DNA from 4 places in the Oceanisphaera sp. W20_SRM_FM3 genome. Region 4 is predicted to be linked to each of the others. Evidence: predicted binding sites of a transcription regulator. Region 4 holds the regulator's gene; each other region holds the start of a gene.
The links. The regulator sigma-54, encoded in region 4, starts transcription at its own class of promoters, with help from an activator protein. The targets are predictions, from matches to a motif close to TGGCACNGTTTTNGCTT.

Region 1 (4,232 bases), on a different contig from region 4:
CCGCGCTCACCACCACCGGCATCTTGTTCGGGCAATATATCTCGGCAGATCAAGACTTGGTGTATAGCGCCTTTTATCGCATGGGTTCTATGACCCTCGCCATCTTGGTCACCCTATGTTGCGTGTATTTGGTGCATAAAATCTTGAATCTGTTTCCCTCGACTAGGTATGAGATTGTGGGTTGATAAAAATATAACACCGAGCACCAAGCGCCTAGCTAAACAAAGAGCGCGCAAGAGAGACGGGATTAAAGATTTTTTGCCACGAAACGCACGGAAGAACACGGAAAAATAGTGATCAGATTTGAAAAAGCCAAAGCCTAGATAAAACTATTAAGGGGTAAGAGCCAAACACCCAGCCTGGACGAGGGGAGTCCTTACTATAAATAAGCCCTTAGGTTCTTGTCGCTTGTGAACTGTGTCCGTGCGTTCCGTGTTCTTCCGTGGCGAGAATAGCTTTTGTCAGTGGCTCTGCTCCTTGACCTGAAAATGCTCATTTTTACTTAGCGGGACATAAGTTGGTTCCCTTGATGACGAGCACTCAATAAAAAACCCCGAGCTTTTGGCTCGGGGTTTGTTTTTGTGCTCAGTTGCTCTTTAATTTCTAGCTTCTTAAACTGAATAGTAAAGATCATATTCCAGCGGATGCACAGCCATGTTCACGGTCTGAGCTTCGGCGCGCTTCAGTTTAACAAAGGCATCCAAAAATTCATCACTGAACACGCCGCCACGAGTTAAGAACTCACGGTCTGCATTTAGGCAATCCAACGCATTGTCCAATGACGTTGCCACGGTTGGAATTTCAGCCGCTTCCTCTGGTGGTAAGTCATACAAGTCTTTATCCATGGCATCGCCCGGATGGATCTTGTTTTGAATGCCGTCTAAGCCCGCCATTAACAGTGCAGAAAAGCACAGATAAGGATTGGCTGCCGGATCCGGGAAACGTGTCTCGATGCGGCGCGCTTTTGGCGAGTTCACCAAAGGAATACGAATGGACGCCGAGCGGTTACGGGCCGAATAAGCCAGCATTACTGGGGCTTCAAAGCCGGGTACCAAACGCTTATAGGAGTTAGTGGAGGGGTTGGTAATGGCGTTTAGCGCACGAGCATGTTTAATGATGCCGCCGATATAGAACAAGGCCATTTCTGAAAGACCGCCGTATAAGTCGCCGGCAAACAGGTTGACGCCGTTTTTGGCCAATGACTGATGTACGTGCATACCAGAGCCGTTATCACCTACAAGTGGCTTAGGCATAAAGGTGGCCGTTTTATTAAAGGCATGGGCCACGTTGTGCACTACGTATTTGTAGATTTGGATCTCATCGGCTTTCAGCGTCAGGCTGTTAAACTTACAGGCAATCTCGTTCTGACCGGCGGTGGCCACTTCATGGTGGTGGGCTTCAACCACTAAGCCCATTTCTTGCATTACTAAGCACATGGCAGAGCGAATATCTTGAGACGAGTCGATAGGAGACACTGGGAAGTAGCCGCCTTTCACGCCAGGACGATGCCCTTTATTGCCGCCCTCGTATTCTGTGCCTGAATTCCATTTGGCTTCAACGTCGTCAACCTTGAAGAAGCTGCCAGACATATCGGTGTGAAAACGCACGTCGTCGAATAAGAAGAACTCTGGCTCTGGGCCAATTAATACCGTATCGGCAATGCCAGTCGCTGTGAGGTATTCTTCGGCGCGGCGCGCAATAGAGCGCGGATCACGGTCGTAGCCGAGCATAGTGCCGGGTTCAAGCACGTCACAACGGATAATAAGTGTGGAATCGTCGGTAAAAGGATCTAAGACCGCAGTGCTAGGGTCGGGCATTAATAACATGTCTGACTCATGAATGGTTTTCCATGCAGCCATAGAGGAACCATCGAACATTTTTCCTTCTTCAAAGAAGTCGTCGTTTACCTGACCGACTGGAAAGCTGATATGCTGTTCCTTACCCTTGATGTCGGTAAAGCGTAAATCGATGAATTTAACATCGTGTTCCTTTATCATGTCCATTACGTTGTCTATTGACGCAGTCTTGTCGATTGACATGGATTTCGATCTCCAAAAATAATCATCTTATGATGTGATGGTGAGTTGAACCGACTCATTCATCCGTTGCCAGCTATAAATGAAACTTAGTGGCACAATTGAGTGCATAATCAGAACAAGCGAAATGTGTGCCACATTGTCAAACCCATAACATTATGTTGTTTACCCATTTTTGGGAGCAACCTAATGTGATTTTATGCACCAAACGGGTGCATGGTGGATCTTTTTAGTGCACTACACTGTGCTAAGGCGCACTCCCATCATGGTGTATTCGGCGTCACTTGGAAAGCGAGCTTAGAGTAATTTTCAATACTTCTAGGTAGATCAGCTGTTGCCGAGTAAAATGACAGACCATTTTTTACCCACTTCGGTATTTTGAGGCAGGAATGTTAGAAAATTTACGTAATATCGCAATCATAGCTCACGTTGACCATGGTAAGACTACTCTGGTAGACAAGCTGTTGCAGCAATCTGGAACCCTAGAGAGCCGCGGCGAAGCAGAAGACCGAGTCATGGACTCCAACGACATAGAGCGGGAGCGCGGCATTACTATTCTTGCCAAGAACACCGCTATTCGTTGGACTTCTCCTACCGACAATCAAGAATACCGCATCAACATAGTAGACACTCCAGGACACGCCGACTTCGGTGGTGAAGTAGAGCGCGTACTGTCTATGGTTGATTCCGTATTGTTGTTGGTTGATGCCCAAGAAGGCCCAATGCCGCAAACGCGCTTTGTAACTCAAAAAGCCTTTGCTCAAGGCCTGAAGCCTATCGTTATCATCAACAAAGTTGATAAGCCAGGCGCTCGTCCTGACTGGGTACTGGACCAAATTTTCGACTTGTTCGATAACTTAGGTGCGACCGACGATCAGCTGGATTTCCAAGTAATTTATGCTTCTGGTATCAACGGTTGGGCTTCCTTAGACGTGGACGCGCCAGAGCCAGACATGACCACGCTGTTCCAAACTGTTGTTGACCAAGTCCCGGTTCCTGATGCGAACCAAGACGGCACCCTGCAGATGCAAATCTCGCAAATCGATTACTCCTCTTATGTAGGCGTTATCGGCATCGGTCGTATCAAGCGCGGTACCGTTAAACCTAACCAGCAGGTCACCGTTATTGGTGCCGATGGCAAGACGCGTAATGGTAAAATCGGCTTGGTAATGGGCTATTTGGGCCTTGCACGCACCGAAGCGAGTGAAGGTACTGCCGGTGACATCATCGCCATTACCGGCTTGGGTGAGCTGAAAATCTCTGACACCGTATGTGCTGTGGGCGCCGTTGAAGCGCTGCCGCCATTGTCTGTAGATGAGCCGACCGTAACCATGACTTTCCAAGTAAACAACTCACCGTTTGCTGGTAAAGATGGTAAGTACGTGACTTCACGTAACATCATGGAGCGTTTGAACTCTGAGCTGGTACACAACGTAGCACTTCGCGTTGAGCAAGGTTCAGATCCAGATAAGTTCCGCGTATCTGGTCGTGGTGAGCTGCACTTAGGCATCTTGATCGAAAACATGCGTCGTGAAGGCTTCGAATTGGCAGTATCTCGCCCAGAAGTTATCTTGAAAACAGAGAACGGCGTCAAAATGGAACCGTTCGAAAACCTGACCGTTGATATCGAAGAAGGTAGCCAAGGCTCCGTAATGGAGAAGCTGGGCGAGCGTAAAGCTGAAATGACCGACATGGTGCCAGACGGTAAGGGTCGCGTGCGTATCGACTTTACTATTCCAGCCCGTGGTTTGATCGGTTTCCAAACCGAATTTATGACCCTGACCTCAGGTTCTGGTTTGATGAACCACAGCTTCGATCATTACGGCCCGCACAAAGGCGGCACCATTGGTGCTCGTACTAACGGCGTATTGATTTCTAACGCGACCGGCAAGGCATCTGCCTACTCATTGTTTAACATTCAGGAACGTGGCCGTTTGTTTATCGACCACGCTACCGAAGTGTACGAAGGCATGGTAATCGGTATTCACAGCCGTGCTAACGACCTGACTGTTAACTGCATTAAGGGTAAGCAGCTGACCAACGTACGTGCTTCTGGTACCGATGAAGCGCTGACGCTGGTTACGCCTATCAAGATGACCCTTGAGCAGTCTCTGGAATTCATCGGTGATGACGAGCTGGTTGAAGTGACGCCAAACTTCTTACGTATTCGTAAGCGCGGTTTGACTGAAAACGAGC
Region 2 (4,232 bases), on a different contig from region 4:
CAAGCCAGCGCTGCCGGCTACGATCTCTCCGGTCTTGCCCCTCGCTTAGACGGCCTCTTTCAGGGCTAATGTCGGTTTCTCTACCTTGGACTTTCAATCTGAGACAAAAATGCTTATACCGGTCGCTAACGCGCTTTAACAGCTGCGTTAGCGATCGATTTTAATTCGCGTGATGTAAATTTGCGGGCTGTGTCTATATTCGGCAATAATGACTTGCATTGATAATTAATATCATTTAGATTCATTGCATTGATGCGGAGGATCAAACTATGTATGTATGTTTATGCAAGGGCATTACCGATAGTCAACTGCGTGAAGCGATTGCCAACGGTGGCAGTGAATTTAAACGACTAAAGCAGGAGCTGGCCGTCGGCACTCAGTGTGGTAAATGTGTGCCGGTCGCTATGGCGATTTTAGCGGAAGAGACGGCTAAGACTGCGCTGTATTACGAAGTGGCTTAACTACTCCATCAAGCCTGCTGCCCATAAACATGATTGCCTGTAAACCACATACCTAGCATTGCTTCCCACTCAGCCCCGTCACGGGGCTGAGTTGTTTCAACCTTGCTGTCTTTTCTTTTGCACGCCAAGCAGTGCGTCTGCCACTAGACTCCTATCATTCCTCTATTCTGTTCATCACTATATTTCTGTAGATGCCTATTCTTTGTCACAGATTGTTCGCTAGTATGGGGCTCGCTCTTTATTGGGACTCAATTACAGATGAACGAAACGTTTCGCATTCTGCCAGCGCATAAAAATGTCGCCTTAGTGGCCCACGACCATAAAAAAGTCCAATTACTTGAATGGGTAGGGCGCCGCGCCGAAGCGCTCAAATTGCATCACCTTTACGCGACCGGCACTACGGGGAGCATGCTGAGCCGACAAATTGGCTTGCCGGTGCGTTGCCTGATGTCGGGGCCCATGGGCGGCGACCAACAGCTGGGCGCACTGATTGCCGAGGGTAAGATTGATGTATTAATTTTCTTCTGGGATCCGCTGAATGCGGTGCCCCACGATCCCGATGTGAAGGCCTTGCTGCGCTTAGCCACGGTATGGAATATTCCGGTGGCTACCAATGTGTCGACCGCCGACATGCTGATGGATAGCATGCAAATGAGCACGGATTTCAGCATTAGCGTACCGGATTACGAAGGTTACTTGGCAGAAAGAACCAAGGAATAGTAGCCGTAAGGCGTGAGGTGTAAAGAGTGAAGGGGACGAGATTAGCACCAAGACACTCCCCTTCGTTTACCGCGACTGGCTGCTAAAAAATCCGGAAGAATACGAAAGAAAGCTAAAAGACGGCGCAGTGTGTTCTTCCAGCAAAAATCCTTAACCTTTAATGTTAGTGGTTAACCCCTTCACGCTTCACATCTTACACTTCACGTGCCCTAGTGCCTATCTAACTGCTTATAGGCATATTTTGGTCTGTTGTTCATGATTAAGCTTTTTTGCTCTTCGGTCATATTGGCCGGATTTAGGCCTAATACCTTAAAGGTGAGCAAGGGGCGGGCGGCGATGGCGATCATCAAGGGTTTAATGGCATTTAACCCCGCTTCGCCTGGTTCGCCGAAGGCATAAGTGAGTATGCCTTGTTCTAACAGATTTTTGACGGCAGGCTCAGTTACTGGCAACTTAATGACGCTTTTGCGTTGGATCACAAACTCTCGCAGCACGGCTCTTTCATTGGCGTCTAAATAATCCAGTAACTCTTTTAATAGTCGCTCCTGCATTAATCGCTGCTTACGATAGAACACATATTGAAAACCCATTACCGCCACATGAGACAAAAAGTAAGAACCCGCGCCCACCATGCCTAAAATAAACACTAATCGATAATCGTGTAGCCAGAGGCCAAAAGCACCGGAAAACAAGGTGCGCGGTAGCAAACTGACTAAGGTGCTGCTCAATAACAGCCAGCACATAAAGCGATTAAAAGACGAAATTTGTCGTAAATCCCACATGGTTTTCTCCGTAATAGGGCGGGCATGAGCGGCAACGTAAAATTTAAGCCGACGGCCGAGCCCCACAGCATAAAGCAATATATGTGCCATTAGCGCGATGTTAGCGTCTTTTACCGTATAAACAAGGAAGCGCCGAAAGCCGTGAAGTCGAAAACAGGGCGACCAAATGAGCGAAGCTTATACTTACCTTAACGTAAAGGGCGAACAAAAGTTCTTAACATTGTACGTGTTTTATGTTTTATTAGTGCTCGTTAAATTTCTACCACTACATTCGACTATTCGACAGGGAGTCCCAGAAATGAGTACAGTTACACTAGAACAAGCTTTGACTATCACTCGTGGTGCCTTACAGCGCGCAGCAGAAATCTCTGCCGCACCCTTGACCGTTGCCGTATTAGACAGCGCCGGTTACTTGATTTCTTTGCAGCGCCAAGACGGTGCAAGCTTATTGCGCCCAGATATTGCCAAAGGCAAAGCTTGGGGTGCAGTGGCTTTAGGCCGTAGCTCTCGTGGTTTGGCTGAAGTGGCCGACGCTAGACCTGCTTTTGTGGCCGCGGTTAATGTGATGGCTCAAGGTCATATCATTCCGGCTCCAGGTGGTGTTTTGATCCGTGATGCACAGAATAAGATTATTGGTGCCGTGGGCATCAGTGGCGATACGCCCGACGTGGATGAAATATGTGCTGTAGCCGGTGTTGAACTGGCTGAACTGATTGCCGATTGCAAGTAAGGCTACATGAAATTTTCGACGATAAGCATGGTGGCAAGGTAGCTTAAATGTTTGTCTTCGTAGTCAGTTAATTTGATGTATTGGTCGAAAGTAATTTAAGATAAAGAGTAACCAAGGTTACTCTTAATGAGCGCCCATTTTGAGGGCGCTTTTTTTTGACCAAATCAGCCCGCACTGGGTAGGATTAGCTAAGATAGCGTCGAATAATGATAGGGAGTTCAAAAGTACATGTCTCGGATCAGAGCGAAGAACGAAGAAGTGATTATACGGGCTGCGAGCCGCGTATTTGCTGAGCACGGTTATGCCGCCACTAAAACTGCCGACATTGCACAATTGGCAGACTTGCCCAAGCCTAATATTTATTATTACTTTGGCAGTAAAGAGAAGCTCTATCGCGCCGTGCTAGAAAGCGTGGTGGAACCCTTATTAGCCGCTTCCGCTCCCTTTATCGAATATCAAGATCCCGTAGAGGCGCTCACCGCCTACATTAAATATAAGCTAATGATTTCTAAGAATTATCCTTATGCATCTAAGGTGTTCGCCAATGAAATCATGCACGGCGCTCCGCATTTACCCGCAGATATCGTCGAGCAACTGGCAGAACAAACTCGCACCTTGAGCGCCAAGCTCAATGACTGGATCGCCAATGATTTAATGGCGGCTATTGATGCCCATCATTTGTTGTTTGCTATTTGGTCATCCACCCAAACCTATGCGGATTTTAATTGGCAAATCACCATGGCGCTGGGTAAAGAAGAATTGGACGACCAAGACTTCGAGCGAGCTGCCGAGCTTATCACCCGCATGGTGATTGACGGTTGTGCCGTTAAGTCGCTGCCAGCCGCTCCCTAATACTGGCCGTCAGTCTGCCTTTACTGTCAGCTAAGCAAGATACTAGTGTCTTACTTAGCTGACTAAAAACCTGCCTTTTTCTGACTCTGCTCGTCTTTCCCCTCTGGCTATCCCGTTTTGCTCCTCGTTCATTTGTTGCTCACACTATTTGGTTGATGCGGACTAAAATGAAGTTAGTTATTTCTGTTACATAAAATACACATTTGTCTTGGTGTAACACATGGCACTTAAGATATTGATAATAAAAAACTAATTATTATTCCCTCCACATAATTTTTATTTAGGTTACTAAAAAGTAAAAATTTTATTGACTAAATGGTCAAGTTTCATTTTAATTACACGTGAAGATATTATTGCTTTGCGATCTGCAAGGTGGCCAGTGTTTAGATGAAGGAGGTGAGCTTGATTAAGTTCCTACTTAACCAAGAGTTGCGAGAGGAAAGTGACCTGTCGCCCAATATGACGGTGCTTAACTACCTGCGCACCCGCGTCGGTAAAACCGGCACCAAGGAAGGCTGTGGCTCTGGCGACTGCGGTGCATGCACTGTGGTGCTGGGCGAGCGAGAAGGGGACACACTTCGCTATCAAACCGTAAACTCTTGCCTCACCTTCATTTCAACCTTGCACGGCAAACAATTGCTGACCGTAGAGGACTTAAAAGCTCAAGACGGCAGTCTGCATCCGGTA
Region 3 (4,232 bases), on a different contig from region 4:
TATTGTTGAGCGGCGCCTTCGGCTTAATTATGGTGGGTGATGCGCTGACGTTGGCGTTGTTCAAGGTATTTAAGACGAGTTTTTCTGTCGATCGCGCGACTTTATTTGACCCTGAGTCCATGCTGCCGGCCTTTCGTGACTCCATGTTCGCCCTTATGTGGCCCTTGATGGGGTTTTTCGCCATTGTGTTGGTGGCGGCCTTAGTCGGTAACAGTTTGTTGGGTGGCATTAACTTTAGCAGCGACGCCATGATGCCCAAACTGAGCAAAATGAGCCCCATTAAAGGCTTAAAGCGCATGTTTGGCGTGCAAGCTATGGTAGAGCTGCTTAAGTCGATTGCTAAGGTGGTGTTTATTGCCACCCTCGCCATTACCGTATTATGGGGCCAGTTCGATAATATTTTACGTCTCAGTAACGAGAGCTTACCCAAGGCCATGGTGGAGGCCACCGACTTGGTGATGAATATGGGGCTGGTGCTGTGCTTAGCCTTGCTACCGATCGTGGCCATAGACGTGCCGTTTCAAATTTGGAACCACACCCGCCAGCTAAAGATGACGCTGCAGGAAGTGAAAGACGAATACAAGAACAGCGAAGGTAAGCCGGAAGTGAAAGGGCGTATTCGGCGCCTGCAACAAGAAATGGCTAATCGACGCATGATGGGTGATGTGCCCGAAGCGGACGTGGTGGTGGTCAACCCTGATCATTTCTCGGTGGCGCTGCGTTACGATAAATTTACGCCCGGTGCCTCGCCTAAAGTCGTGGCCAAAGGCATGGATGAGGTAGCGTTAAAAATTCGTGAAATTGCTCGCGAGTATGAGATACCCGTGATTTCTTCGCCGCCTCTGACGCGTGCTATTTATTTTTCGACGAAAGTGGGTAGCGAGATCCCGGAAGGCCTGTTTGTGGCGGTTGCACAAGTATTGGCTTATGTGTTCCAGCTAAATAACTGGCGCAAAGGCCAAGGCCGCAAACCCACGGCGCTAAAAGACGACCTGCCCATTCCCGACGAGCTAAAAGTGGATAGACCCTATTAGAGATAGCTGGAAGCTAGAAGCGAAATACCGATTTTTTTTGCAGCGTGCCCCTATTTTAGGTGGAGAGTATTCGGCATGGTTTGGTGTCTTGTTTAAAAACAACCAACAAAACTATCCCGCCGAAGCCCTAAGTGTCTTGTAGATACCTGTTGGGCGTCAATCTTTACGCCGCTCTGCGCTCTGTTGTTATGCGCCCTTATTCCGTCTTTGCGAGCGTAGCGCGGCAATCCATACTACAACGGCGCTGTACATAACTATGGATTGCTGAGTCGTTGCACTCCTCGATGACGAAGGTTAGGGTTTAGCTCTGGCCTTTTGTAGGGTGGCAACTTGTTCGCCACGGTTTTATGTTGTCTTCAAAAACATCCGCTGACGCGGACCGGCGAACAAGTTGCCGGCTACAAGGACCGTCGCACCGCTCTTCCCCTCACCCTTCACTCTTCACGACTCACAAGTAAGACCTTTGGCTCGTTTCTTGCATCCATTCAGCCCATCTCTCTTTGGTGGCAATTTAGGCGTAATGGCATTTAAGGAAAAATTTCAACAGTTGGGGCCTTGGTCTACTTGGTTTAGCAAGGGCATAGGCACGCCGTTATTGGTGCTGGCTGCATTGGGCATGGTGGTATTACCCATACCTGCGCTGCTGCTCGATATTCTATTTTCTTTTAATATCTCGCTGGCCTTGGTCATCTTATTGGTGGCGGTTTACAGCAAGCGGCCGTTGGACTTCGCCGCCTTCCCAACCGTGTTATTAGTGGCGACTTTGCTGCGGCTCGCGCTCAACGTCGCCTCGACCCGAGTGGTGCTGCTAGAAGGGCACTTAGGTGAGGGCGCGGCCGGTAACGTTATCGAAGCTTTTGGTAATGTGGTGATCGGCGGTAACTATGCGGTTGGTTTGATCGTGTTCTTGATTTTGATGATCATCAACTTCGCCGTGGTGACCAAGGGTGCTGGCCGTATTGCCGAAGTAAGCGCGCGCTTTACCTTGGATGCCATGCCAGGTAAGCAAATGGCGATAGATGCGGACTTAAACGCCGGCTTAATAAATCAAGATGAAGCCCGTAGCCGCCGTGCCGAAGTGACCCAAGAAGCGGACTTTTACGGCTCCATGGATGGTGCCTCTAAGTTCGTAAAAGGTGATGCCATCGCCGGCATCATGATCCTGTTTATCAATATAATTGGCGGCTTTATTATCGGCATGGCCCAGCATGGCTTGTCGTTTGGTGAAGCGGCAAAAATTTATACCCTGCTCACTATCGGTGATGGCTTAGTCGCGCAAATCCCCTCGCTGATGCTCTCTATTGCCGCAGCCATTATCGTCACCCGCCAAAATAACAGCGAAGACATGGGTGAAGCCATGCTGGGCCAGCTGTTTGATAAACCCAAAGCGCTGTCGATTGCCGCGGGTATCTTGATTGTTATGGGGCTAGTACCCGGCATGCCGCATTTTGCTTTTCTGTTACTAGGGGGGGCATCGGCGTTTGCTGCTTGGTGGACGATTAAGCGTAATACCCGCGTGGCTCAAGAGTTAGTTGAACAAGAGCTAGCACCGCCCCCACCGAGTACAGATGTGAAAGAGCTGGGTTGGGACGATGTGGCGCAAGTGGATACTATTGGCCTGGAAGTAGGCTATCGCTTAATCAGTCTGGTGGATCAAGCTCAGGGCGGCGAACTACTGAGCCGCATCAAAGGCGTGCGCAAGAAGCTCTCTCAAGAGTTGGGCTTTTTAATTCCTGCGGTGCATATTCGCGACAACCTAGAGCTGGGGCCCAACCAATACCAAATTACCATGATGGGCGTGAGCTCAGGCTCGGCGGAGATTTATCCCGAGCGCGAGCTGGCCATTAACCCCGGCCAAGTGTTTGGTCCGGTGCAAGGCATAGACACCCGAGATCCGGCTTTTGACTTAGAAGCCACTTGGATTGCCAAAGACCAAATAGAGCAGGCACAAAGCTTAGGCTATACGGTAGTGGATGCCGCGACCGTGGTGGCCACGCACTTAAGCCAGTTGCTGACTAACCATGCCGCCGTGTTATTGGGCCATGAAGAAGTGCAAAACCTCATCGATCAGGTGGGGCGTAATCAACCTAAACTGGTAGAGGGCCTAGTACCCAATACCATGAGCTTAGGTTTAGTGACCAAAGTGCTGCAAAGCTTGCTCCATGAAGGGGTGACCATTCGCGACATGCGCACCATTTTACAGACGCTGACAGAGTATTCGACCAAGAGTCAGGATCCGGAAGTGTTAACTGCGGCGTGCCGGATTGCGCTGCGCCGTTTTATGGTGCAAGAGATAGCAGGCACAGAGCGCGAACTGCCCGTGATCACCTTGGTGCCGGAGTTGGAACAAATCTTGCAAAGCTCCTTACAAGCAGGTGGCGCTCAGGGCAGCGGCATAGAGCCGGGTTTGGCCGAGCGCATGCAGCAATCTTTAGCCCAAGCGGCGGCAAATCAAGAGATGGAAGGGCAGCCGGCAATATTACTAACCTCAGGCATGTTGCGCACCACCTTGGCGCGCTTTGTTAAACACACGATTCCCAGCTTGCGAGTTTTGTCTTATCAGGAAGTGCCTGATGACCGTCAAATTCGCATTGTGGCGTCCGTTGGCGGCCAGCAACATTAGGTTGCCAGCGAGAGCAGGGTGCCAGTTTCAGGGTGGAATAGTTAGATGAAGATAAAACGTTTTTTTGCGAAAGATATGCGCTCTGCATTGGCCGAGGTGAAAGAAGTCTTGGGCAATGACGCTGTGATCATGTCTAATAAAAAAGTCTCGGGTGGCATAGAAATAGTGGCCGCCGTGGACGATGACGAAACCCCGGTCACGCCGCTGCAACGGCCCTTGCATGAAGACAATGTCAAAATATCGTCACATGCGCGTCAATTTGTTCCCCCTTTAAATGATCAGCAGCAGGCGGAAACTTTACAGTCCTTGCTGATGCGTGGCCGCCAAGCGCCGTCACCCCAAACCATAGCCGAACAGGTTGATTGGACTGATCCGCGCTTGGCGCCCGAATCGCCGCTCACCGCAGGCTTGCGCGCCGGACGTGAATCTGGCCGCTATGCGGGGCGTGATGCCTTGTTAGATAATCAGTCCAGCGAACGGCGCACCCAAGACCACCAAGCCGCCGGTTATGGCCGCCGTGAAGGCCGTGCTGAAAGTCGTACTGAAGGCCGAAACGAAGGCCGAAACGAAGGCCG
Region 4 (4,232 bases):
AATTTAGCTCGCGCTCTTTCTTACCCAAGATGCGGGCACGAATAATTTCACTTAAATCATGAATACTTAAGTCAGAAGTATCGATGCGCAAGTCTGCTTCTGACGATAGCGGCGCCAGCATGTTGGTTTCTTCGCGGATGGCTTCATCCAGCGTCAAACTCAAGCGTGATAAGGGGTGTAAGCGGCGGGTATCCCCGAAACGGCGAATAAGAGCGGCATTATCTGCATCAATAAAGATACTGGATAAACTCACGTCTTCCATGGCACGCACCTCCGCAAGGAGAGCTTCCATTTTATCCGGATTGTCAGGCAAGTTGCGCACATCTATGCTTACCGCCACTTCGCCTGGTTTGTCACGGCGCATCTTAACCAGACTCGGCAGCAGTTCTACTGGCAGGTTATCAACGCAGTAATAGCCCAAATCCTCGAGTACCCGCAATGCGACGGTTTTGCCCGAACCAGAACGACCACTGACGATCACCAGCTGCATACTTACTCCTTAAGAAGAAATCATGATTTGATAGAGCTCGTCATCGCTAGTGGCTTGACGTAATTGCTTACAGATCTGTTTGTCACTGAGTTTTTCGGCGATCAAGGATAGGGTTTTAAGGTGCTGCTTACACTCTTGCTCTGGCACCAGCAATGCAAAGACCAAACTCACCGGCTGGTTATCGATGGCATCAAACTCCACAGGCTCAGCAAAGGTGAGCAGTACGGCGGTGGCTTGATTGTTATTGCTAATACGGCCGTGAGGAATGGCAATACCGTTACCTATACCGGTGCTGCCCATTTTTTCCCGTGCTAGAAGGCAGTCAAACAATTGCTGACTGTTGATGTTGAGGTGTGCTGCTGCGAGCTCGCTGATGATTTCCAGCGCCCTTTTCTTGCTCGTGCAAGGGACGGCACTACGCGTGCAGTCCCTGCTTAGTATATCGGCGACTTCCATAGTTATTTTTGCTTGAGCTTCTCTTTGTGTTTAATCACTTGGCGATCGAGTTTGTCGAACAAACCGTCGATGGCTGCGTACATATCATCTTGCTCACAAGTGGCAAAGATTTCACCGCCGCTGAGGTTAATTTTGGCTTCAGCAATTTGCTGTAATTTTTCAAGCGTCAGCACTACATGCACTATGGTGATATTATCGAAATGGCGCTCTAGCTTAGCAAACTTGCTATTCACATAGTCACGCAGGGAGTCAGTGATGTCTACATGGTGTCCAGTCAGATTTATTTGCATAAAGTCTTCCTTCTAAGTCCGCCTACAATAGGCGCTTACGCTGATTGGAAGGGGGGATGGCCAGTGACTCACGATACTTGGCTATGGTCCGTCTGGCTACCTGTATCCCCTGTTCGTCCAGTAATTGCGCGATTTTGCTGTCGCTCAATGGCTTAACCGGGTTTTCTGCCGCGACTAATTTCTTAATAAAGGCGCGAATGGCCGTAGAAGAACATTCGCCGCCACTTTCGGTAGCTACATGGCTGGAGAAAAAATATTTTAACTCAAAAACCCCTTTGGGTGAGTGTAAAAATTTTTGGGTGGTGACACGAGAAATCGTCGATTCATGCATCTCTACCACTTCTGCTACCTGATTCAGGACCATGGGCTTCATTGCCTCGGCTCCATGCTCAAAGAATGCCTGTTGTTGATCGACAATACAATTAGCAACCTTGAGCAAGGTCTCATTTCTGCTTTCTAAGCTCTTGATAAACCATTTGGCATCTTGAGTGTGCTGGCGAATAAACTGGCCATCACTGCCTTGCTGGCCTTGGCCCATGGCCGCATAGGTTTGGTTTAAGCGCACCTTAGGTAAGGCCTCGGGATTAAGTTCGGCTTTCCACACCCCTTGCAGCTTAGTGACCACCACATCGGGGATCACATACTCTGAGTTGTGTTGCAGCAGGTTATTGCCAGGCCTTGGCTCGAGTTGCTGAATTAACGCCAACACGTCTCTGAGCTCATCTTCTTTCAGGCCTGTGAGTCGCTGCAGGCTGCGATAATCGCGCGTGGCCAGCAAATCCATGTGCGCGGCGATCAGCCGTTGAGCTTGTGAGAGCCAAGGGGTGTTGGCAGGCAGGGCATTCAGTTGAATAGCTAAGCATTCTTGCACGCTGCGCGCGGCTACGCCTAAAGGGTCGAAGTGCTGAATACGCTTTAGCACCGCCTCCACTTCATCAGCTTCTATGTGCTGCTCGCCGCCGATAACCGAGGCCAGAATACCCTCAATGTCTAGGCTGAGATAACCGGCTTCGTCTATGGCATCAATAATAGCTAAGGCGATAGCCTGATCGGTTTCACTAAAGGGCGTGAGCTGCATCTGCCACAACAGATAATCTTGCAGGGTCTCTGTGGTCTCGCCTTGATAGACGGTCTCTTCTAGCCCGTCTGGCAGGCCACCTGTGCCGCTGGTGCCGGCGGAGGCGGTATAAATATCATCCCACTGAGTGTCCATGGGCATCTCATCAGACAACTGATGTTGCTCCATGGCCTTGTCGGTAGCCATTTGCTCATCTTTGGCAGCTGGCTGCGGTACGAGTTCATCGTCGTTGCCATACTCGTCGGCTTCTTCTTGCTCGAGCAGGGGATTATTTTCGAGTGCCAGTTGAATTTCTTGCTGCAGCTCTAGGCTCGATAGTTGCAGCAGGCGAATGGCCTGTTGCAACTGGGGAGTCATGGTTAGCTGCTGTCCCATACGTAATTGAAGAGTTGGCTTCATAGTTGTAAAAATCCTTTCATAGCAACCAAAAGTCCTTCTTTATCAACAGCAGAGGAGGCGGTATTACTCTTTACGTTACGGTCTGGCTGAGTTTTGGCTTCACTTAAATTCATTTAAGTTGCGCTGCAAAATAGCCGGGCCGTTGCGCAGCTAACTATGATAGCCGCGCGATTTATTAGTCTATTAAAGACTAAATTGCTCACCCAAATAGACTTTTTTCACCTGTTCGTTGGCCAAAATCTCGGCGGGGGTGCCGGCGGCAATACCATGGCCGTGGCTCACGATATAGGCTCGCTCGCACACATCCAGCGTTTCGCGCACGTTATGATCGGTGATCAGTACGCCTAGGCCGCGATCTCGCAGGTGCAAGATGATTTTTTTAATATCTAACACCGAAATAGGGTCGACGCCGGCAAAGGGCTCATCCAATAAAATAAAGCGCGGCTCTGCGGCCAAGGCGCGGGCTATTTCGACACGGCGGCGCTCACCACCGGATAAGCTCATGCCCATGCTGTCACGAATATGGCCAATATTAAATTCTTCGAGCAACTGCTCCATTTTTTCGATGCGCGCTACGGCATTGAGCTCTTTACGTGTTTCTAGCACGGCCATAATGTTGTTGGCCACGCTAAGTCGTCGAAAAATGGAGGCTTCTTGGGGTAAGTAGCCGATACCGGCGCGAGCGCGAACATGCATCGGCTGATGACTAATATCTTGGTCATCTATGGTAATGCTGCCCGCATCACGCTGTACCAAGCCTACTATCATATAAAAAGACGTGGTTTTACCAGCACCGTTTGGGCCCAGTAAACCGACGATTTGGCCAGTTTTTACGGTGATGCTTACATCGGCCACTACTTGACGGCCCTTGTAACTTTTCTGCAGTCCGCGTGCGTTCAGGGTCGCCATGATTAGGGTTTAGCCTCTTTTTTATTCATGTTCTGCAGCTGTTCAGGCAAGAAGATCGTTTTTACGCGTCCGTTGCTGCCTTGGCCTTCTGCTTCCATTTGTTCTTTATCAATAAAGTAGCGAATGCGATAGCCGGTAACTATGTTGTCGTTTTGCTTGAGCTCGGCATTGTCAAGCAGGGTAATAGTACGGGTTTTAATGTCGTAGGTGATCTGCTTGGCCTTGGCATTAATCGGTTGGCCACTGTCGAGCACCTGATAGTAGGTGGCGGGTGAGCCGTAGGCCGTCATAGTCTGCAGGCCCTCGTCGTTACGCGTGACCACTAATTTACTGGCGCGCACGTCGAGCGTACCTTGTTTGACGACTACATTATCGGTAAAGGTCACCTTATTGTCGGCCAGCTCTACCAGTTGGCTGCCTGAGTCTATGGTTACAGGCTCCTTATAATCCGATTCTTTAGCCTGAGCTAGGTTTATGCCCAGCGCTAAAAGGCTGGTCAGACATAATCCGGATAGACTAAGGAGTCGTGTAGCTTGCCTGAGTATCATGCAGTAGTTCCACCGTTTGTTGATCGATCTTTCCCAGTAAACCCAGACCATTAGCCTGATAA

Region 1: glnA (glutamate--ammonia ligase) is a predicted target of sigma-54. The motif match lies at 2,157-2,173, and genes of this name have one in related genera.
Region 2: ACEN2G_RS00130 (superinfection exclusion B family protein) is a predicted target of sigma-54. The motif match lies at 2,036-2,052, and genes of this name have one in related genera.
Region 3: flhA (flagellar biosynthesis protein FlhA) is a predicted target of sigma-54. The motif match lies at 1,499-1,515, and genes of this name have one in related genera.

What each region holds. Positions count from the first base shown of each region.
Region 1 covers NZ_JBGQOP010000005.1:30,491-34,722, forward strand. Annotated here, with positions in the region: gene ACEN2G_RS04215 (DUF2955 domain-containing protein) at 1-185, shown strand, start outside; gene glnA (glutamate--ammonia ligase) at 612-2,039, opposite strand; gene typA (translational GTPase TypA) at 2,426-4,232, shown strand, end outside.
Region 2 covers NZ_JBGQOP010000001.1:21,986-26,217, forward strand. Annotated here, with positions in the region: gene ACEN2G_RS00115 (TIGR01244 family sulfur transferase) at 1-69, shown strand, start outside; gene ACEN2G_RS00120 (bacterioferritin-associated ferredoxin) at 270-461, shown strand; gene ACEN2G_RS00125 (methylglyoxal synthase) at 720-1,181, shown strand; gene ACEN2G_RS00130 (superinfection exclusion B family protein) at 1,391-1,963, opposite strand; gene ACEN2G_RS00135 (GlcG/HbpS family heme-binding protein) at 2,262-2,693, shown strand; gene ACEN2G_RS00140 (TetR/AcrR family transcriptional regulator) at 2,922-3,545, shown strand; gene xdhA (xanthine dehydrogenase small subunit) at 3,942-4,232, shown strand, end outside.
Region 3 covers NZ_JBGQOP010000003.1:127,401-131,632, forward strand. Annotated here, with positions in the region: gene flhB (flagellar biosynthesis protein FlhB) at 1-1,034, shown strand, start outside; gene flhA (flagellar biosynthesis protein FlhA) at 1,555-3,657, shown strand; gene flhF (flagellar biosynthesis protein FlhF) at 3,703-4,232, shown strand, end outside.
Region 4 covers NZ_JBGQOP010000015.1:50,376-54,607, forward strand. Annotated here, with positions in the region: gene rapZ (RNase adapter RapZ) at 1-490, opposite strand, end outside; gene ptsN (PTS IIA-like nitrogen regulatory protein PtsN) at 500-946, opposite strand; gene hpf (ribosome hibernation promoting factor) at 949-1,236, opposite strand; gene ACEN2G_RS09610 (RNA polymerase factor sigma-54) at 1,259-2,713, opposite strand; gene lptB (LPS export ABC transporter ATP-binding protein) at 2,897-3,622, opposite strand; gene lptA (lipopolysaccharide transport periplasmic protein LptA) at 3,625-4,170, opposite strand; gene lptC (LPS export ABC transporter periplasmic protein LptC) at 4,139-4,232, opposite strand, start outside.